One region of the Pectobacterium artocarpous genome, then DNA from elsewhere that is predicted to be linked to it. Evidence: predicted binding sites of a transcription regulator. Region 1 holds the regulator's gene; each other region holds the start of a gene.

Region 1 (7,278 bases):
GCAACTGCTGTCGAACCAATTCATTAGCTAATGTTTCGAGCACGCCCGCTAACTGTTCTTTGGAATAGTGCAGGAACAGTTCGGATTGCAGCAGCGGATAGATCAGTGCGATCTGTCGCACGACGTCGGCAAGCGTAATCCGGCGATGATGGATGACGATGCTGGCGATCAGCGACGGTAAGACCAACAGATGCTGGATGTTATTGCGATAGTACGTCATCAGAACGGCCTGCTCGCGCGGCAGGATGATGATATCGCCAATACTGTCCTTCTCGACTTCGAACTTGTTCATGCTCAGCGCATGTTCCAACAGTTCATCCGCTGTCTTTTTGGGAACCGTAATATCCTTGTGGTAAGGAACCTGGCGCAGCAGTTGTAGATAGCAATCCAGCTGTTCTTGCATTTGTTCGCGCGTCAACGAGCGCTGGCGCGATGCCAGCAAGGCCGTCGAACACAGGTTCATCGCGTTTGCTGCCGCAGAATTATTGATGCGTACCATGATATCCATAGAGATATCCTGCACCGTCGGCGTGAGCCAGCTTGGGCGCTGTGCTTCGATGGGATCAATCGCATCACGCCATTGCGGAACATGCTGGTTCAGGTAGGTGGTCAGCGGGAGCGGTTCGCCGAAGTTCACATAACCCTGGCCCAAATTGCGTAGTTTGCGTAAACCACGCACCATCTGCATAAAGCCTTCTTTTTCCTTCACCGCGCCGCGCAGCTCTTTCGCATAGGTGCCGACTTCCATCACATGCTCGTAACCGACATAAATCGGCACCAGCGTGATAGGGCGCGTGCCGCCTCTGAGCATGGCCTGAATGGTCATGGCTAGCGTACCGGTTTTAGGTTCCAACAGACGACCCGTGCGCGAACGTCCACCTTCCATAAAGTATTCCACCGAATAGCCGCGGGCAAACAATTCACCCAGATATTCACGGAAAATCGTGGAATACAGCTTGTTGCCCTTGAAGGTACGACGAATGAAGAAAGCGCCAAGACGACGGAAGATCGGGCCTGCGGGCCAGAAATTAAGATTGATGCCTGCGGCGATGTGCGGCGGCACTAAGCCCTGATGGTACAGGACGTAGGACAACAACAGATAGTCCATATGGCTGCGGTGGCAGGGCACATAGACGATACCGTGACCATCCTGCGCCAACTGGCGAACGCGTTCGGCGTTATGGACGTTGATCCCCTGATAAAGGCGGTTCCACGTCCAGCTTAAAACGCGATCCGACAGACGCACGGCCTCGTAGGAAAAGTCAGCGGCGATTTCTTCCATCAGCGCAATCGCGTTCTGCTGCGCTTTTTCATGGGAAATCTTCTTACTGCGTGCTTCATCGTCTACGGCTTTCTTGATCGCTTTGGAATCCAGCAGCTTATTAAACAGCTCCTGACGTACCGGCAAGCGCGGGCCAACTGCCGCCAAACGTTGGCGGGAGAAGTGCATACGCGCGACACGCGCCAGTTTGTGGGCTATGGTTTTGTCAGTGCCATGCTCGGTCGCCATATAGCGCAGCGACACTGGGCTGGAGAAGCGGACAAAACTGTCACGCCCTAACCACAGGACGGCAAAGAATTTCTCAATGCCGTTTAGCAATCGCAGATGCGGTGTGGCCTGAGAGTGGCCTTCCCGACCTGGAGAGCGCCCAAACATCACGGAAACTGGCACCATCTGCACGTCTAAATCTGGATTGGCGCGATGCAGATCCAAGTAATCGTGGAACAGTTTGACAGATTTCTGTTTGGGAACGTAATAGCGGAAAACGCGCGGCCCGTCATTAATAAAGACATGGCTAGGGAGTTCGACGCCATTGAATTCGAGCGATTGCGAGGGATCGGGCAAGCCCAATGCCAGGCATTTCGCACGTAGCGTCAAGAGATCCGCCTGAGAGTTGTAAGGCAGAACATAGAGTATAGGACGTGAGGGATCTAACCCCAGCTCGGTCACTGGATCTGCGGGAATAACTTTGCTTTTAACCAGCAGTTTCAGCGGAATATTCAATAAGTTATAGTAAATTTTACGCCAGCCTGACATAACAACTTGGAGCCTCTTGTTAGCAATGCGCCGCAAGGATACCAGAAACTGCAGCGGAGATCTGTGGTGATGAGACAACACAGGCGAGTTAAAATGCGAACTATTTTGCATAAATAGCGGAGGATAAATGAATAAAGCAACGGGGATGACCCGGATTATTAAGGCAACCGGTTATTCTCTTAAGGGACTACAGCAGGCGTGGCAGCATGAGGTGGCCTTTCGTCAGGAAACCATATTGACGATTGTCGGCGTGGTTATTGCGTGTTTGCTGCGGGTTACGCTGGTTGAGAAGCTGCTGCTGATCGGGTCTGTGGTATTGATTATGCTATTTGAGCTGGCTAACAGCGCCATTGAAGCCGTTGTTGATCGCATTGGCCCTGAGCACCACGAATTATCTGGTCGGGCGAAAGATATCGGATCGGCGGCTGTTTTTGTTGCCATCTTGTTAGCTGCTGTCGTGTGGGGCAGCATCCTCTGGCAACATTTTGCCTGACGGTACGCATAAATGAATAAAAGTCAGAGGCTTTGTCTATATCTTCATTCCCAATTGTGGCTTACCTGTATATACTCACAGCAAGACTGTATAAACAACCAGGGGGCGGAATGAAAGTATTAACAGCAAGGCAGCAGCAGGTTTATGACCTGATCCGCGATCATATTGCGCAGACCGGAATGCCGCCAACGCGTGCGGAAATTGCTCAACAACTGGGATTTCGCTCTCCCAATGCGGCTGAAGAACATCTAAAAGCGCTGGCGCGTAAAGGCGTGATTGAAATTGTCTCAGGCGCTTCTCGCGGTATTCGTCTGCTGATGGAAGAAGAAGCGGGTATTCCTCTGGTTGGTCGTGTGGCCGCAGGTGAGCCTCTGCTGGCACAGGAACATATTGAATGTCACTATCAGGTTGACCCTGCTATGTTCAAACCCTGCGCAGATTTTTTGCTGCGGGTGAGCGGCATGTCGATGAAAAATATCGGTATATTGGATGGTGATTTGCTGGCCGTACATAAAACGGAAGATGTGCGCAACGGTCAGATTGTCGTGGCACGCATTGAAGATGAAGTGACGGTAAAACGCCTGAAAAAGCAAGGTAATATGGTGCACCTTCTCGCTGAAAATGAAGAGTTTGCCCCGATTGTTGTCGACCTGAGTGAGCAAAGTTTTTCTATAGAAGGCTTAGCGGTTGGCGTCATTCGCAACAGCGACTGGAGCTGACGGTTCACAGAGATGCACTGCTCATCTGTCCAGTTCAGTGCATCGCGTTCTGCGTGTTAATCGCTTCATGTGTTAAGTGCTCCATGTGTTAATCTGCTAGCAGTATACATTTAGTTACATTTCACGTGAGTTTTCTCCAGCTCTTCTTACCGCCTGTTTTTTCACTGCTTTCTACCGCGTATTTCTTTTCTGTGTGCTCATACTAGTTACAGATTCCTTGTTTTTTATTTTAAGTGAAATATTCGGCTATAATTTTTATTAAGGTAAGCATTTTTATCTTAAGTGATCATTTTGTGATTGATCATTAGCCAGCACATTTAGGTTAGCCCGGTAATCAAGGGAGACAGTGGCGAAGAAAACGATGATGATTCACACGATGATGCTGCTTACTGAATTAACCTATTTATCTGACACTGGCGCCTACGTCGGTAGTCACGATTCCTTGATGCGCAATACACCTAAGGTACGGAGATTCTTATGAATAAAGACCAAGCCAGCGGTAACTGGAAACAGTTTAAAGGTAAAGCGAAAGAGCAATGGGGCAAATTAACGGATGACGACCTGACGGTCATCGAAGGTAAACGTGACCAACTGGTGGGGAGAATCCAAGAGCGTTACGGGTACGAAAAAGAAGCGGCAGAGAAAGAAGTGAAACACTGGGAAGAGCACCACAAATATCACTGGTAGCGAACGCGATACTTATCCGCAGAAAGGGACGATAGCCCTCGAGGCTATCGTTTTTTGTATCTAGAAAACCCTTGCCACACGGGAGGTTCCATCAATGAGCGCTAACGTTTTTTAATCGGAACCGTATGGTCGTGATCGCAATGATCCGGCTGATTGCACGCTGCCACTTCCTGACAGCCGCCACACAGCCCGTGAGCTTCCACAACGCTGTGGCGTAGCGTAAATCCCGACTGCTGTGCCAGGCTACGTAATATTTCTTCCACACCTTCGGTTTGACGTTCCGTGACCTGCCCGCAGCGGTCGCAGATGAACAGAGCCGACGTATGGCTGTGGTCTTCGATATGGTGGCACAGCACGTAGCTGTTGTTTGATTCGACTCGATGAATGAAGCCTTGTTCCAGCAGAAAATCCAGCGCGCGATAGACGGTCGGCGGTTTCGCCTGAGGCTCGGAAACGCGCAGCAGATCCAGCAGGTCATAAGCGCTGATAGCACCGGACTGCTGTGCCATAAGGCGTAAGACCTCTAACCGCTGCGGCGTGAGACGCACGGCGCGCTGCTGACAAATCTGTTCAGCCTGGGCAAGAAGTTTGTCCTGTTTGGTTGAATCCATTGTCATATCATCCTGACGCATTGAGGAACAAGACGGATATCTTACCACGACTGAATAAAAACGCCGAACTGGCAGCGTTTTCCTGCGAAAACAACGAACAGGGAGACTACACGACCAGATCGATGAGCAACGCCCGTAACGGTGCTTCTGCTTGTAGCGTCAACGTGGTTTCTTCTTTGATGAAGGCTCCGTCGCCGCAGTGTAAAGCTTCACTGTGCTGGTCGCCTTTTACCACCATTGAACCATGGATCAACTGAAGGTATGCCTGATTCCCCTGTAGCGCGATCGTGCTTTGCTCATTCTGCTGGAGATCAACATGATGGATCCAAACCTGCTGGCGCAGTTGCAGGCTGTTCTGTTCACCTTCTGGCGAAGCAAGCAGAGTATGACTTGATGAATCCAATTCCATACGCTGTAATGGACTGTTCTCACGGCTCTGGCAGGCGTTCAGCCACAATTGCATACGCGTCAGAGCCTTACTGGCGTTGATATTATGTTCGCTATAGCTGACGTTCGACTGAGTCGCGAGCAACAGAACATCGCCAGCTTTGGCCTGAACGTGGCGGCCGTTGCTGTCGCGGTATTCAGCTTCGCCATGAAGAATAATGTTCAGAATATCAACCTGTGGGTAGGTGCGTGGCTGGAATGATGCCCCCGGCGCTAATACTTCCTGATTGAGCACGCGCAGAGAAGCGTAGCCCAGCAATTGTGGGTCAAAATAGTGACCAAAAGAGAAGGTGTAGCGTGCCTGCAACCAGCCATAGTCGGCTTGGCCGCATTGCCCCGCTGCTCTTCGTGTGATCATAATTTTTATCCCCCCAGATAATTATTTATTAAACCGATAGTAATTGTGTAGACGTTGGATTGTTAGCTAGTTAATCTGGTGGGTATATTCAAAATTCCTGAATGAGTACCAAGATGGCGAAAGAACGAGCATTGACGCTGGAAGCCTTGAGGGTGATGGATGCGATCGATCGTCGTGGCAGCTTTGCCGCTGCGGCAGACGAGTTGGGTAGGGTGCCTTCGGCGCTGAGCTATACCATGCAGAAACTGGAAGAAGAGCTAGATGTGGTGTTGTTCGATCGTTCCGGGCATCGTACTAAATTCACGAATGTCGGGCGCATGCTGCTGGAACGCGGACGTATCCTGCTGGAAGCTGCGGATAAGCTCACGACAGATGCTGAAGCACTGGCGCGAGGTTGGGAAACGCACCTGACGATTGTCACTGAAGCGCTTATTCCGACTCAGCGGCTTTTTCCATTAATCGATAAGCTGGCGCTTAAAGCGAATACGCAAGTATCAATTTTGACGGAAGTGCTGGCGGGGGCGTGGGAACGTCTTGAGCAAGGGCGTGCCGATATCGTGATTGCGCCGGACATGCATTTTCGTGCGTCTTCCGAAATGAATACCCGCAAACTGTACACGATGAATAACGTGTATGTCGCCAGCCCTGAACACCCCATTCATCAGGAACCTGAGCCGCTGTCGGATGCCACTCGTGTGAAATATCGCGGGATTGCGGTGGCGGATACTGCACGCGAACGTCCGGTGCTGACCGTGCAATTGCTCGACAAACAGCAGCGTCTGACGGTGAGCTCGCTGGATGATAAGCGGCGTGCGCTGTTGGCTGGCTTAGGCGTCGCGACAATACCTTATCCGATGGTGGCGCAAGATATTGCCGAAGGGCGTTTGCTGGTTATTGGGCCGGAACATCAGATGGAAAGCCAGATTATTATGGCGTGGCGGCGAGACAGCATGGGCGAGGCGAAATCCTGGTTCCTGCGTGAAATTCCAAAACTGCTTAACCAGCCCTGAGTCCCCACTTTTCTACGGCAAGGTGTCGCTCTACACCTTGCCTTCACTTTATCGCTAATCGACAACATCTCAGTATAAACTGACAAACGTCTTATCACGGTGGTGAGGCTGGTTCAGATCTTGCTCTGGGCCCAGCGAAATCACGCCATGCGGATTAATCGTGCCGTGGCTACGATAGTAGTGGTGACGAATATGCGCCATATCGACGGTATCGGCGATGCCAGGCATCTGATAAATATCACGCAGAAAACCGAACAGATTGGGATAATCGCTCAGGCGATATTTATCGCATTTAAAATGCGTGTTATACACAGGATCGAAACGGATCAGCGTCGTCCACAGGCGCAGATCGGCTTCGGTTAACCGATCACTGGTCAGATAGCGCTGTTTTGCCAGAATAGTTTCCAGATCGGATAACGCGGCAAAAACGGTCGTTGCTGATTCATCATAGGCCGACTGGCTGGTTGCAAAACCGGCTTTATAAACGCCGTTGTTGACCTTGTCGTAAATCCAGCCGTTCAACTCATCAATCCGAGCGCGCAGCGCTTCTGGGTAATAGTCCCCTGCGTTTGCGCCCATGCCATCAAACGCGCTATTCAACATGCGGATGATATCAGCGGATTCGTTACTGACAATGGTGTGCTGCTCGGTGTCCCATAGGACTGGCACGGTCACGCGGCCACTGTAGTCCGGTTTGGCATGCAGGTAGAGTTGGTAGAGGAATTCATGCTGATAGAGCGAGTCTCCCGTCGCGCCGTCAAAGTCAGTGCCGAACGTCCAGCCGTGATCGAGCATTAGCGGATGAACCACCGAAACCGTGATGTGATTCTCTAATCCCTTCAACTGCCGCATAAGCAGCGTGCGGTGCGCCCACGGGCAGGCGAGCGAAACATAGAGATGATAACGACCGGACTG
Region 2 (7,278 bases), on a different contig from region 1:
GGCGCGCGACAACAATGCGGAATTGAGTTCGAAAGAAGGATTTTCCGTTGTCGCACCAATAAAGGTGATCGTTCCATCTTCAATATGTGGCAGAAATGCATCCTGCTGACTTTTGTTGAAACGATGGACCTCATCGACAAACAAAATAGTGCGACGCCCCGCATTGCGATTTTGTCGGGCACGCTCAATCGCTTCACGAATTTCTTTAATACCGGACGTCACGGCAGAAATGCGTTCTACATCAGCCTGCCCGTAATGCCCAATCAATTCTGCCAGCGTGGTTTTTCCCGTGCCTGGCGGCCCCCAAAGAATCATCGAATGCAGTTGCCCTGCTTCAATGGCTCGTGGCAAAGGCTTACCAGCGCCTAATAAGTGCTGTTGGCCAATATACTGCGCCAACGTCGCAGGCCGCATACGTGCGGCCAGAGGTTGGCATTCATTGTGGGAAAAATCAAGGGACAGGTTGCTCACACTGGCCTCACTGACGCTGGTCATCCAACGTGACGCCTTTCGGCGGTATGAACGTGAATTGCGCAGCATCAACAGCGGTATTTTGCTGGTTCTTCAGCACATAAGTGCTCCGCTGCCCATCCTGTTCCGTCGCGGTAAACTGCTTGATAATGCCGTTTGTCGTCACATTAATCGCGAACTGTTTCAGATTACCGTTCGCGGATTTCGGCGTAAGCTCAAAATCATCGCCTTTCTGACGCACATCGTATTTATTCCAGTCACTCGCATCGTTACGCGTAATCAGAATGAACGGCGTATTTCCTGTTGCATCTTTCAGCCAGGTTGCCGTCACTTGCTCAACAAACGGATTGTAGAACCACAATGTTTTTCCGTCAGAAACAAGAGTACTTTCATCCGGTGATGTGGTTTTCCAGTTAAATAAGTTAGGGCGCTTCAACCACAGTTCGCCTTCCCCTTCCTGCACGGCTGCGCCGTCGGCGCTGGTGACTTTCTGGCTAAAATTTGCATGGAAACTGTTTACTTTATTGAGACGACCCTGCAAATCTTTTGCTGCGTTCGCATAGACAGCGGTTGAGGTCATACTTGCAATCAGGCAACTGATAACTAACCACTTTTTCATACGCATAATCCTTTGAATTTCTTGATATAACAACCTTCACATAGTGAGGCCAGATGCTTTGCAAGGCATCAATGTGACTTGTGGCTCGGTGTTACTTGTCGAACTACGTTATTGTAGGTCTATGTTATCTGAACCCACTCGGGCGGCGATAGGTGAATTATCTGCTTATCACGGCTTTTACGCTTCTTTGCATAAAGGCTGCACGCGCAGCCTTTAGAGTGGAGTGAAGTCAATCAATACAACGCGATTATTCCATGGATGGCGGCGCCAATACCTCGCGGTTGCCATTGTGCCCAGGGGAGCTGACGATGCCCTGCGCTTCCATTTGTTCAACGATTCGCGCGGCGCGGTTATAGCCAATTCGGAACTGGCGCTGTACACCGGAAATGGATGCACGGCGCTTATCGACGACAAACTCTACCGCCTGATCGAACAGAGGATCGAGCTCTTCATCACCATCAAGACCGAGGCTTGCACCTTCAGCATCATCGCCACCGCTGACAATATTGTCGATATATTGAGGACGGCCACGCGCTTTCCAGTCCTGAACGACGGCGTGAACCTCCTCGTCGCGGACAAAAGCGCCATGCACACGGACAGGTATCGAGGAGTTCGGAGCCATATACAGCATATCCCCCATCCCCAAGAGCGACTCTGCACCGCCTTGATCGAGGATAGTCCGTGAGTCGATCTTGCTGGACACAGTAAACGCGATACGCGTCGGAATATTCGCTTTGATCAATCCGGTGATGACATCAACGGAAGGACGCTGCGTCGCCAGAACGAGATGAATCCCCGCTGCACGCGCTTTTTGCGCCAGTCTGGCAATCAATTCTTCAACTTTCTTACCCACCGCCATCATCAGGTCCGCAAATTCATCGACCATCACCACAATATACGGCAGTTTTTCCAGTACTGGCGGCGTCATATCCATACTGTCACCCGGCTTCCAGAACGGATCGGGGATCGGGCGTCCCATTGCATTTGCTGTCATCACCCGTTCGTTGTATCCCGCCAGATTACGCACGCCAAGCGCAGACATCAGCTTATAGCGACGTTCCATTTCACCGACGCACCAGCGCAACGCATTTGCCGCATCCTTCATATCGGTCACGACTTCCGTCAGCAAATGCGGAATACCTTCGTACACCGAGAGTTCCAGCATTTTCGGGTCGATCATGATGAAGCGCACGTCTTCCGGCGTGGCTTTATACAACATACTGATGATCATGGCATTGACGCCGACCGATTTACCCGATCCCGTCGTACCCGCAACCAGCAGGTGCGGCATTTTCGCCAGATCGGCAACGACCGGTTCGCCTGCAATATCTTTGCCCAACACAATCGACAGCGGCGACGGGTTATCGCGGAATTTGTCGCAGTCCAATACTTCACGCAGATAAACCGTCTGACGATGCGCATTCGGCAGTTCCAGACCGACATACGGTTTACCCGGAATGACCTCAACAATACGCACCGCGACAACGGACAGAGAACGTGCCAAATCGCGCGACAGATTCGAGATCCGCGCCGCTTTAACACCCGGCGCCAGATCCAATTCAAACCGTGTGATCACCGGGCCTGGCGAATGATCGACCACATCGGCTTTTACCCGGAAATCAGCCAGACGCGCTTCGATCAGTCGCGCCGTCTGTTCCAACGCGAAATTATCAACAGGCGCTTCGCTGGCCGTCGGCGGAGTCAACAAATCCAACGTTGGCAGCGGCGTAGTCGGCTTCTGTAGCGGTTGTTCATTGCGCATCAGGAATGGATGAATCAGGCCATCCATTGCCGGATGACGCGCAGGTGCCGCCGGACTGTCCTGCTGCGTAACCTCTGCAGGAACTGACGTCGCTTGCACTGGCTGATCAAACGTCAACGGGCTGCACTCATCATCATCCTCACCGGCATGCATAGGAAGATCGGATTCGGCACGATAAGACGGCTGCGTATATGTAGGTTTACTGAACGTAGGCGGCTCAGGCTCACGATTATTCTCCGCGCTAAACGGCGAGAATGAAAAATCGTTATGCGCTACCACAGGAGCTGGTTGGACGGGCTCACTGACCGCAGGCGGTACTGTCGGAGCGGGGATTTCTTCATCGCGCTGCAATGCATCAGCATCATAACGGGATTGCTGCTGTGCAGCGAAATCTCTGGCTAACTGCGCTTGCAAAAGCGCGTCTTCATTCTCTTCCTGTAACGGATATTCATCACCGTAACGCTGGCGCTGCTGATTCAGGTACTCCTGCTGTAGCGCGGCTTCCTGACGAGCGATATCATCAGGTGTTTCTTCCTGATAGATGTCGCTCGTCAATTCCGTTTTCGCACTCTCATTCTGCGCCTGTAGCCTTGCTTGCTCTTCAGCCAGCCGCTGCGACGGCAATTTGATTCCGTATGACGCCAATTCGCGTCGAGTAGGAATGCGTACCGGATTAGGGCGCGGTAGTTCCGGCCCCACGCCGCGTTTAATCTGCGGATTATCATCACCATCGGCGCTAAACGCAGGCATAAAGGTGTTATTCTCGTTGAAATGCGTATCACGTGAAGGCTGTGTCGGTTCCGCAAAAGGCTGAACTACCGGTGCCGTTACGGTACTATTTCCGTAAGGCGTATACGCGCTGCTATGAAGTTCAGGCGACGTCGCGATCTCAGTCATCGCTGCAGGCGTTTCAGGAATTTCAAACGAATAGAGCGGTGGATTCAGCGACGATGCCTTATCAATCGTTGATGGAGCAACAGATGGCACAATACCAGACGATGCGTCAGGTAACGCCGAATCTGACGCGGTCAGTTCAGGGAATGTTGATCCTGCCGCTGGCGTTTCTGCTGAGAAGGTCGGTGTTATTGCAGCCATAGTGTTTTCGGCTGAAGATGATGACGTATCTATCTTATTATCTTCCGCCGTATCGTTTACGACATCAGCCATAGAAGGGGCAGAAAACAGTACATCATCGTCATCGCGCGGCTGCATTATTGCCTCCCCCGACGCTTCATCGTGGCGTAGGTTAAGCACATCGCGTTCATCTTCTTCACGATCGTTTTCTTCACTGCACTCTTCATCGCGACGTGAACGGTTTGACATAAATGTCAGACAGCCCAACACGCCTGCACCAATTTTTTCAGCAATCGTTAGCCATGACCAACCGGTAAACAACGTTAACCCTGCGCCCCACACGCACAGCAGAATCAGCGTCGCGCCCATGCTGTTGAAACGCGGAATCATTGAGCTGCTCAATAGGCTTCCCAAGACACCACCAGAAGCAAAATAGTAGAGATCGTCAATATTCAACGCAGCCAGACCACAAGAGGTCAGAATCAGCGCCAATGTCCCAATCAGACGAAGTGAAAAGGTAAAGTAGTCAATAGACTGGTGGTTATCACGCTGACGGAAAGCAGCCCAACACAGGGATAACATAATCGGCGGAATGGCATAGGCCAACACACCAAAAATAAAGAACAGCGTATCCGCCAGCCATGCACCTGCTACCCCACCCAAGTTGTGAATAGGCTCATGCCATGCAGTCTGTGACCAACTGGGATCGGAGGGGCTGAAACTGAGTAGTGCGACACTGAGATAAACCGCAAAAAGTGCCACAACGATTAAAATCGCTTCAAGCAAACGACGTGTTCCACTGAGCTTTTTCAGGGTAACGTCTTTATCTTCTGTATATTCCTGGCTCAAGAGTCTCTCCAGGGGCCTGTAAGGTTTATGACAAAGCGCCGAGAAAACCCGGCGCTGGGACTGTATAAATTCACAGGAGTGTAGCTGAATTTATCGGGTTTTGCACCCACACGTTTATCGCGTCTTAATGACCAGACGGTTACTTTGTTTCACTTCTTCCATCACCACGTAAGTACGGGTGTCGTTTACGCCCGGCAAACGTAGCAGCGTTTCGCCCAGGAGCTTACGGTAAGCGGACATATCCGGCACGCGCGTTTTCAACAGGTAGTCAAAATCACCAGAAACCAGGTGGCACTCCTGAATCTCTTCCAGCTTCTGCACAGCAGCATTGAACTGCTCAAACACATCAGGCGCGCCACGATTTAGTGTAATTTCAACAAAAACCAGCAGTGACGCATCCAGATAATGCGGGTTTAGCAACGCTGTATAGCCATTAATGAAACCCTGTCTTTCCAGACGACGCACACGCTCCAGACAAGGTGTTGGCGACAACCCAACACGTTTGGATAGCTCGACATTGGAAATACGTCCATCTTTTTGCAATTCGTTCAGGATGTTACGATCAATACGATCGAGATCTTTTCCTGGCCGTTTTTTAGTGTCTACCATTATTATGGTCTCTCTTCACTTTTCCCTGCACCCGCTTTACCCCGATAGACCTCATGTATCAGAGCTACCCTTAAAGAAGACACGCTGCCTATTTTGTATATCAACAGTCATTAACTTCTCGTTCTCGTCCCACGTAATGTTCACCTGCGAAGAAGACCCTCACGTCATATCCGTGGCCCAAAGGCCTACCAGGCAAAAACGAATAAAAGCCGAGCTTTTAACTGTTCACATACAAAAAATTTCCTCTTACCCAGATGTTTTCGCAAATGCACAGCCGATTGTCAAAGCAAAACAACGAAAATCAGAAGAAACTGCCAGATTGGATAGGCAAGGACCATTCGCCGAGGTGACTTCAATCATTTTACTTATGAATGTGGCTGATTTTTCAGCTGTTTGTCATAATCATCGTCATTAACGATTAAACAAATAGCTAGCAACTTTTCTGCATACTTTTTTTACTCATGTAATTTCCTTACAATCATTCTTATTGTCCGTGGCAGAGACTGTTCATAATAAGTCAGCGTGTTTGTCGTAGAGACCGTTCATATGAACATTATCCGCCATCATGAAATGAGGAAAGCATGGGTACCGTTAAACACCACAAGTTGTTGATTCTGGGCTCAGGCCCGGCTGGCTATACTGCCGCAGTTTATGCTGCGCGGGCGAATTTACAGCCAGTATTGATCACTGGTATGGAAAAAGGCGGTCAGTTGACGACCACGACCGAAGTAGAAAACTGGCCGGGCGACGCCGATGAGTTAACTGGCCCGCTGTTAATGGAACGCATGCACGCACATGCGACCAAATTCAATACCGAAGTGATCTTCGATCATATTGGACATGTTGATTTGCAGAACCGTCCCTTCCGTTTATTTGGTGATAGCGACGAATACACCTGTGACGCACTGATCATCGCCACGGGTGCATCGGCTCGCTACCTTGGTCTGCCATCTGAAGAGGCATTTAAAGGCAAGGGCGTTTCCGCCTGCGCAACCTGTGACGGATTCTTCTATCGTAAGCAAAAAGTCGCCGTAGTTGGCGGCGGAAATACCGCCGTTGAAGAAGCACTGTATCTGTCTAACATCGCTTCGGAAGTGCACTTAATCCACCGCCGCGAGGCATTCCGCTCAGAGAAGATTCTGATCGACCGTCTGATGGATAAAGTCAAAAACGGCAACATTATCCTGCATACCAACCGTACGTTGGATGAAGTGCTTGGCGATGACATGGGTGTGACCGGTGTTCGTATCCGCGATACGCAAAGCGATGCAGCGGAAGAGCTGGAACTGTCTGGCGTGTTTATCGCTATCGGTCACAGTCCGAACACCGCCGTGTTCGGTGGTCAGTTGGAACTGGAAAATGGTTATATTAAGGTGCAATCCGGAATTCACGGCAACGCGACACAGACCAGCATCCCTGGTGTTTTTGCCGCAGGTGACGTCATGGACCACATTTACCGTCAGGCCATTACCTCCGCAGGTACCGGCTGTATGGCGGCACTCGATGCAGAGCGTTACCTGGACGGATTGACCGTTAACAAGTAATCCACTGTTGATTACGGAGCGGAGACAGCCGTTCCGTTTTCTTCCCTCTAACTTACCTCACGCAACACAAAAATTGATCGTCCCCCCATTTCCCCTCTCCTTTTCGTTTGCAGCACGCCCCCGTCGCGGTAACATGGCTCATTCTGCCTGATAGAAGATAATTTTGTTAACTAACAGTTGCATGAGAGTTGTTTTCTGTTAAATCCATTTCTGCAATATAACGAACTGGTGCCTGATGAAAAAAACCAGACAGCAAGAACTGACCGCCTGGCTGAAACAGCAGAGTAAGCTGGCGCAACGTTGGCTACGGATTTCACTGCTGCTTGGATTCCTGAGCGGCACGTTAATCG
Region 3 (7,278 bases), on a different contig from region 1:
TTCAACGCTCGGCGCACATCGAGGGAAAATTGCCTCGTCGGAAACACTGCAATTGCTAGATGACGCCGTTTGCCATGTTGATGACGCACTACACGATAGCGAAAAGGAAAGTTTTCATATCAATCAGGGATTGAAAACTATTACTGCCAGCATTCAATCCCTTTCACCTGAGTCAGACAGTAAAGAATCATTAATTATTCAGCAAATCAGCCTGTTGCTCAGTCTCCTGCCTGAACTCGTACAGCTAAAGAATGACATGATTACACAATAAAAATAAGGCGTATTTCTTAGTGCTTTGATCCTTTGGAGGCCGTATTGTTTTTATACCATTCCAACAGGTCGTTGCGGATACCGCGGGGAAGAGCCGCCTGATGTGTGCCACAAATGGCACCGGCTAGCGCCAATAGCACGTTGACACTCAGATTAGCACGAACCTTCCGCAACTCGAGATAGCTGTTTTTCGCGCCATAGTGCTGTAATTCATCGGCATTTCTTATCCCGGCTTTCCACAACAGGCGTTCAATATCGTGGTTAAGATTCGGAAGATCCTTTAGCCGCCCGTTGGTGCTTCTGACGGCTTTGTCATACTGCGCGCCGACCAACGCCAAACGGGCAAAATACAGCAGTTGCACAGGTTCTTGCCATAATGCTTCATCGACAAGGAAATAATTCAACGGGACTGGCATACCGCGCTTGGTATAAACCAGATTAGGCATATCACGCTGCTGAAAATACTTTTCATCCTTCTTACTGGCGCGGAGATAAAGCTCCCCTTCCGACACCAGTCCAAAAATCGTTTTATTTGCTGCGATGCTGTAGCCACCAAATTGGGAACGTGAAGTGATGTCCCCCAAAGATGAAAAAGAATGCTGAGATTGCAAAATCCTTTTTTTGCATAATTGCTTCATTGCCATAATCCTTAGTATTGAAATGATTTCTTCCTGAACAATTAAAAACATCTGTAGCAGGAACAAATAATTAAACACAGCCCCGATGCGGCTTCAAACAGTAAATGTTTTTATTGCCTCTTACATGAGGAATATGCGAAGCGCTTTCAAAAAAATCAGGTTGATTTTCACGCACACAGCATATACTGTATACCCATACAGTAACACTATGGGTGGAACTCATTATGCGTACGCAATCAATCAGCTCTCACAACGTTCAGCCGTCATCGTTTTCTGCAAGTCAGCATACTGCGGAAACCTCGAGCAGCGCGGGCGGAATTATTAGCGAAATCGTCTACAACGCCGATCAGCCCATAGTCACACACCTGCTATTACCGCTTTTACAACAGTTAGGTACGCAATCTCGTTGGCTGCTATGGCTTTCTCCTCAGCAAAAATTGAGCCGTCCCTGGGCACAGCAATCTGGGTTGCCGCTCGATAAAATGGTGCAACTTCACCACATCAATCCGCAGTTTACCGTTGATGCAATGGAGAGAGCCTTGCTGACTGGAAATTACAGCGCGGTGTTATGCTGGCTACCACACGAATTAACGGAAGAAGAGAAGGTTCGGCTACGGCACGCCGCACAGGCAGGAAATACATACGGCTTTATTATGCGGTCAGAAAGTACTAGCGGTGGCGTCTATAGACTATTTCCCAGCCTTAAAATTCATTCGACATTGTATCATTAAGTAAATTAAGAATTTTCTCAACTCCGTCTTGTTATATGCTATGCGGATCGCCGCAGAGCGGTATTCTGCGGGCCTTTTGGATATATTTAATACAGCTAAAAGGCGTAAGATCTGTCAAAAGCATCTACTATTTGTTAGCAAGTGTGTATGAATCGTGCGGTTTTCTTATGACGCAAATCACATCATACTTGTAACTTTCTCATCACGTTGTAGACTTTAACTCGCTGGAGTTGCTCTTTTATAACGTCAGTTGACTGACAGTGAGTCATAAATAAGGGCAAAGTCTCCAACCAAAGGATTTTAACCAAAGGTTTATTAGCCCCTCAGGTTAATTACCGATTTGGATGATAATGAGGCGTAAAATGAAAAAAACAGCTATCGCAGTTGCAGTGGCACTGGCAAGCTTCGCGACCGTCGCGCAAGCAGCTCCTAAAGATAATACCTGGTACACCGGTGGTAAACTGGGTGTGTCTCAATTCCACGATACTGGTTTCTACGGAAATGGTTACACCGGTGTCAACAACAACCCAATCAAAAGTAAGTTAGGCGCTGGTGCATTTGTTGGTTATCAAGCTAACCCGTACTTGGGTTTTGAACTGGGCTACGACTGGCTGGGCCGCATGAAGTATGCAGGTTCTACTGCTGATGCAGCAGACAGTGCGAGCTTCAAAGCACAGGGCATCCAACTGGCTGCTAAACTGAGCTACCCAGTCCTGCCAGATCTGGACGTTTATACCCGTCTGGGTGGTATGGTATGGCGCGCTGACAGCCATGCAGCTACCTCTGTGAACACCGGAGTAAGAACTGACATCAACAACGATGACACTGGCGTTTCTCCGCTGGCTGCAATCGGTGTTGAATACGCTATCGACAAAAACTGGGCTACTCGTGTTGACTACCAGTGGGTAAGCAACATTGGTGATGCTGGTACCGTTGGTGCCCGTCCAGACAACATGCTGATGAGTGTTGGCCTGTCTTACCGTTTCGGCCAAGATGACCGCGTAGCACCAGTTACGGCTCCAGCTCCAGCTCCGGCTCCAGTTGTTGAAACCAAGCGTTTCACGCTGAAATCTGACGTCCTGTTCAACTTCAACAAAGCAACGCTGAAAGCAGAAGGCCAGCAATCACTGGATCAACTGTACACTCAGTTGAGCTCACTGGATCCGAAAGACGGTTCCGTTGTTGTTCTGGGCTTCACCGACCGTATCGGTTCAGAGCAATACAACCAAGCCTTGTCTGAAAAACGTGCACAGAGCGTCGTTGATTACCTGGTTTCTAAAGGTATCCCTGCGAACAAAATCTCTGCTCGTGGCTTGGGCAAATCTCAACCTGTTACCGGTTCTACCTGTGACAACGTGAAACCTCGTGCTGCGCTGATCGACTGCCTGGCACCGGATCGTCGCGTAGAGATCGAAGTTAAAGGCATCAAAGACGTTGTAACTCAGCCTCAGGCTTAAGTTATTAACGAAAAAACCTCGCTCCGGCGAGGTTTTTTTATGACGGGAATCCCTATCCATCATCTTGCGGGCCGTTGCTGCGCAACGTTGAAAGTGTCAGCATGTGACAGATGACATACGCCGCTCATCTTTCATCTTTATTCAGAATGGCTTTAAGATCTTGCTTGAGCAACGACATCTGGTTGACGTATTTCTCTTTATGTTCGGCATCTTCAATTAACTGTACAATCGTTTCTGACAGAGTAATGCCACGCCTCTGGGCCAGAGCAGCAAGTCGCTGCCAGACCAGATACTCCAGATCGATCGATTTCTTACGCGTATGTTGGTGCTCCGCATTGAAATGACGTTTACGCCGTGCGCGTATCGTCTGCTTCATCCGATTCTCTAAAGTGGGATTCATGCATTGCGCAATCCACTCCAGCACATTCACCGGCTGGTTTTCCATCTTAAGAAGTGCCTGTACCGCCTCGTCCGCAGCACTTTGCTCCAGAAAACGCGTAATCTCCTCTCCCTCCCGGTGTTTTTTCACTAGGTACTTCCATTTCCATCCGCACTCAAGATTTTCTAGTTGTTGATATTTCATATTAAATTCTTCAGTGACCGCGTAACGTTATTTTCAGCATAACAGTTTTCCCTGATTTTGACCGTTTTCTGGCAGTTTTTTGACAGCTTTTAAGACAATCAGCCAAACACCGTCCAGGCTTCAGCATGTTAAAGATGACGGAGAGATGACTCTCCTTATGCGCACTTGACATTATTCTTGTATAATCACGCTTTTCCATTAGACGATTACATTGATACTTTGACCAGTAACCGACTCTCATGGCAGCATTTACTGCCCAATAATACGCCTTATCAAACGCTATTCACTCAGGTAGCTCAGCTTGCTCCTGCTGAATTCTCCGCTATTCAGTCGCGTCTGGCCGACAGTCTGACGCTCTTTTGCCACCCTCGCTCTCCTTCCCGCTTTATGCTGCTGAAAGCGCAGGAGAACGATGAATATATGGCATTGATCGCCCGTGCGCTAGGCGCAATCAGGCCAGACTCCGGGGCGATACATGGTAGTAAATATATCATTGAGGGTCGTCATATCCGGGTCGAACCAGCCACACAACTTGCGGATAATTTTGCCGCACAACAGCCCTGTGGCTATCAGGAATGGATCGAGCCTGAACAGCTCTTCGGCTGTGTCCGCCGTTTTCACGATGACATCACGCTGCATCCAGGTCTGATCCATCAGATTAATGGCGGTACGCTGATCCTGTCAGCCAGAGCGTTGTTGGCTCAACCATTGATGTGGCTACGCCTGAAGCAGACTATGGCTGAAGGTATCTACCGTTGGTTATCGCCAGATGAGCGCAAGCCACTGCCCGTTGATATTCCACCGATGCCGCTTGATATTCGCCTGATTATTCTCGGCGATCGGGAAAGCCTGGCTGATATTCATGATATGGAGCCGGAATTAGGCGAGCACGCGATTTACGGCGAATTTGAAGCACAATTACAGTTGATAGAAACGGATGACATGGCGCGCTGGTGCGCCTATATCAATGCACTATGCAGCGAGAATCAACTGCCGCTACTGGGTGCCGATGCCTGGCCAGCCTTAGTCAATATCGCAGTGCGTTACAGCGGCGATCAGGGCAATTTACCGTTATGCCCACGCTGGTTAATCAGCCAATTAAAATACGCCTCGCTGTATGCCAGAGATGGTCAAATCACGGAACAAGCGCTGGTTGATGCCGTCGCCGCTCGTCAATGGCGTGAAGGCTACCTGCGTGAGCGTATGCAGGATGAAATAGAATTAGGCCAGATCCTGATTGAAACGGAAGGCGAAGTCGTCGGCCAGGTTAACGGCCTGTCTGTACTCGAATTCCCTGGCTATCCGGTTGCCTTTGGTGAACCAGCGCGTATTAGCTGCGTCGTTCATGCTGGCGACGGTGAATTCACCGACGTCGAGCGCAAAGCCGAGCTTGCTGGCAATTTACATGCTAAAGGCATGATGATCATGCAAGCGTTCCTGATTACGGAGCTGGAGCTCGATCAACAGCTTCCCTTCTCTGCGTCTATGGTCTTCGAGCAATCGTATAGTGAGGTTGATGGTGACAGCGCCTCTCTGGCAGAGTTGTGTGCCCTTGTCAGCGCCCTCTCCTTGCGACCAATCAATCAGCAGTTCGCGGTGACAGGTTCCGTCGATCAGTTTGGTCGCGTGCAGCCAATTGGCGGTGTGAATGAGAAAATAGAAGGTTTCTTTGAGGTCTGCCAGCGTCGTGGATTGACGGGAACGCAGGGCGTGATTCTACCTGCGGCTAACCTGCGCCATCTCTGTTTACAGGAAGATGTCGTTGAAGCTGTACGCGAAGGGAAATTCCATCTTTTCCCGGTAGAGACTGCGCCAGAAGCGTTGTCATTATTGACCAACTTCGCCTATGACGATGAGCAGCAGCCAAACCTGCTGGCCGCGATTCGTGAACGAATTGGCCAACTCGCACCGCCGGAACGTAGACGTTTCCCTTGGTTTTTCCGTTAAACCAACTGGTTCAACCAGACGCAACAGACTTGCCCAGCGTACAGGTGTACGCTAACCTGCGTGCTTCATTAAAATAAGGCTTACAGAGACCATGGTAGATAAACGCGAATCCTATACAAAAGAAGACCTCCTTGCCTCCAGTCGTGGTGAGCTGTTTGGGCCGCAAGGCCCTCAGTTACCCGCCCCTAACATGCTCATGATGGACCGTGTCGTTAAGATGACAGAAGACGGCGGTAAGTATGGTAAAGGCTATGTGGAAGCCGAATTGGATATCACGCCTGACCTATGGTTCTTCGGTTGCCATTTCATCGGCGATCCGGTGATGCCAGGTTGCCTCGGTCTGGATGCCATGTGGCAGCTCGTTGGCTTCTATCTGGGCTGGTTAGGTGGCGAAGGTAAAGGCCGCGCTCTCGGCGTGGGTGAAGTCAAATTCACCGGACAAGTGCTGCCGACAGCGAAGAAAGTGACTTACCGCATTCACTTCAAACGCGTAATCAATCGCCGTTTGGTGATGGGTATTGCTGATGGTGAAGTACTGGTTGACGGCCAGCAAATCTATACCGCCGACGAACTGAAAGTGGGGCTGTTCAAAGACACCAGCGCTTTCTAAGTATCAGATAGCACTGCGGGTGAAACACCTTTCGCCCGCGTTATCTGCTTATCTCTCTGATGTTATCTCACCCAGCGTAAACCACCTGCCCTATCATGACGGGCTTTTCAGCTCCTGGGTGATCGACTGACGTACATCTTGCGGTATCTTCAGTTCGGTCGCTAGCGCATCCAGATAGCTTTTTTCCATGAAGTGATCGACGTCAATGACCGCACAGCTCAGGAAGTAGACCTCAAGCGCCTCTTCTTCATTCTTCACGTCTTTCACCAGCAGAGCCGGGTCAAGCGGTTGCTCTATCGCTTCCTGCACCCAGCCATGTGCTTCACTACCCAGTTGCAGTTGCTGAATGTTCTCTTCAATACGCTGTTTCTCCGTGGCATCAATATGGCCGTCACTTTTAGCGGCAAAAACCAGAGCCTGAATCAGGCGACGGGCACGAATATTCTCGCTCGAAGACTGGGTGCCAAACTGTGGATCATCCTGATGCGTGTCACGAACGCGTTTCTTGTACTGGTTCCACAGCACCACCCCCGCCGCTGCGCTGCCGCCAATGATTAACGCATTTTTACCCAATGACCCCATGATCTTCCGTGTGGACTTATTCGACAACAAGACACCTGCCAAGCCTCCCAGCGCAGCAGGCTTCAGCATGTCACCCAAATTGCCGTTTTTGCCGCCTTGATGATGATCCCCCTGCTTGCTACCGGAGTTTAATAAGCCCTGAATCTGTTGCAGCCAATTATTCATTTTTGTTCCTCAAGGAAAAGTGACATCACTAATGGTGTTGTCACCCATAGTAATGGTGCGGAAGGCGTTTGTTTGTCAGATTGTGTATAACAATGAAAAGTATGGACCGCACATCCTATGCGATCCATCTGAGTGGCCAATTGGCTATGCGGGGAACGTTAGGTGGCGGGTTTCAGCGGTGCATTTCTCACGGGGGTATTTCCAGCCACATAGTAGCGCGCCTTACTGCGCGGCAGCGGCTGACGACGACGAATTCGATCGGCAATTTTCTCGGCAATCATAATGGTTGTCGCGT

Evidence for each region. Region 1 encodes LexA, which represses DNA repair genes until DNA is damaged. Its sites were predicted from a motif close to TNCTGTATGTACATACAGNA; they were not measured.
Region 2: ACKQAD_RS06995 (DNA translocase FtsK 4TM domain-containing protein) is a predicted target of LexA. The motif match lies at 4,834-4,853, and genes of this name have one in related genera.
Region 3: sulA (SOS-induced cell division inhibitor SulA) is a predicted target of LexA. The motif match lies at 1,092-1,111, and genes of this name have one in related genera.

Annotation. Positions count from the first base shown of each region.
Region 1 is NZ_JBJXVK010000016.1:17,661-24,938, forward strand. Features, by position in the region: gene plsB (glycerol-3-phosphate 1-O-acyltransferase PlsB) at 1-2,038, opposite strand, end outside; gene ACKQAD_RS11690 (diacylglycerol kinase) at 2,166-2,531, shown strand; gene lexA (transcriptional repressor LexA) at 2,642-3,250, shown strand; gene ACKQAD_RS11700 (CsbD family protein) at 3,728-3,937, shown strand; gene zur (zinc uptake transcriptional repressor Zur) at 4,039-4,548, opposite strand; gene ACKQAD_RS11710 (pirin family protein) at 4,655-5,353, opposite strand; gene ACKQAD_RS11715 (LysR family transcriptional regulator) at 5,467-6,363, shown strand; gene ACKQAD_RS11720 (glutathione S-transferase family protein) at 6,433-7,278, opposite strand, start outside.
Region 2 is NZ_JBJXVK010000008.1:28,365-35,642, reverse strand. Features, by position in the region: gene ACKQAD_RS07005 (replication-associated recombination protein A) at 1-471, opposite strand, end outside; gene lolA (outer membrane lipoprotein periplasmic chaperone LolA) at 479-1,090, opposite strand; gene ACKQAD_RS06995 (DNA translocase FtsK 4TM domain-containing protein) at 1,338-4,775, opposite strand; gene lrp (leucine-responsive transcriptional regulator Lrp) at 4,890-5,384, opposite strand; gene trxB (thioredoxin-disulfide reductase) at 5,966-6,928, shown strand; gene cydD (heme ABC transporter permease/ATP-binding protein CydD) at 7,164-7,278, shown strand, end outside.
Region 3 is NZ_JBJXVK010000021.1:15,129-22,406, forward strand. Features, by position in the region: gene yccS (YccS family putative transporter) at 1-271, shown strand, start outside; gene ACKQAD_RS14270 (TfoX/Sxy family DNA transformation protein) at 288-908, opposite strand; gene sulA (SOS-induced cell division inhibitor SulA) at 1,133-1,639, shown strand; gene ompA (porin OmpA) at 2,002-3,096, shown strand; gene matP (macrodomain Ter protein MatP) at 3,221-3,679, opposite strand; gene ACKQAD_RS14290 (AAA family ATPase) at 3,857-5,626, shown strand; gene fabA (bifunctional 3-hydroxydecanoyl-ACP dehydratase/trans-2-decenoyl-ACP isomerase) at 5,718-6,236, shown strand; gene ACKQAD_RS14300 (tellurite resistance TerB family protein) at 6,330-6,983, opposite strand; gene betA (choline dehydrogenase) at 7,142-7,278, opposite strand, start outside.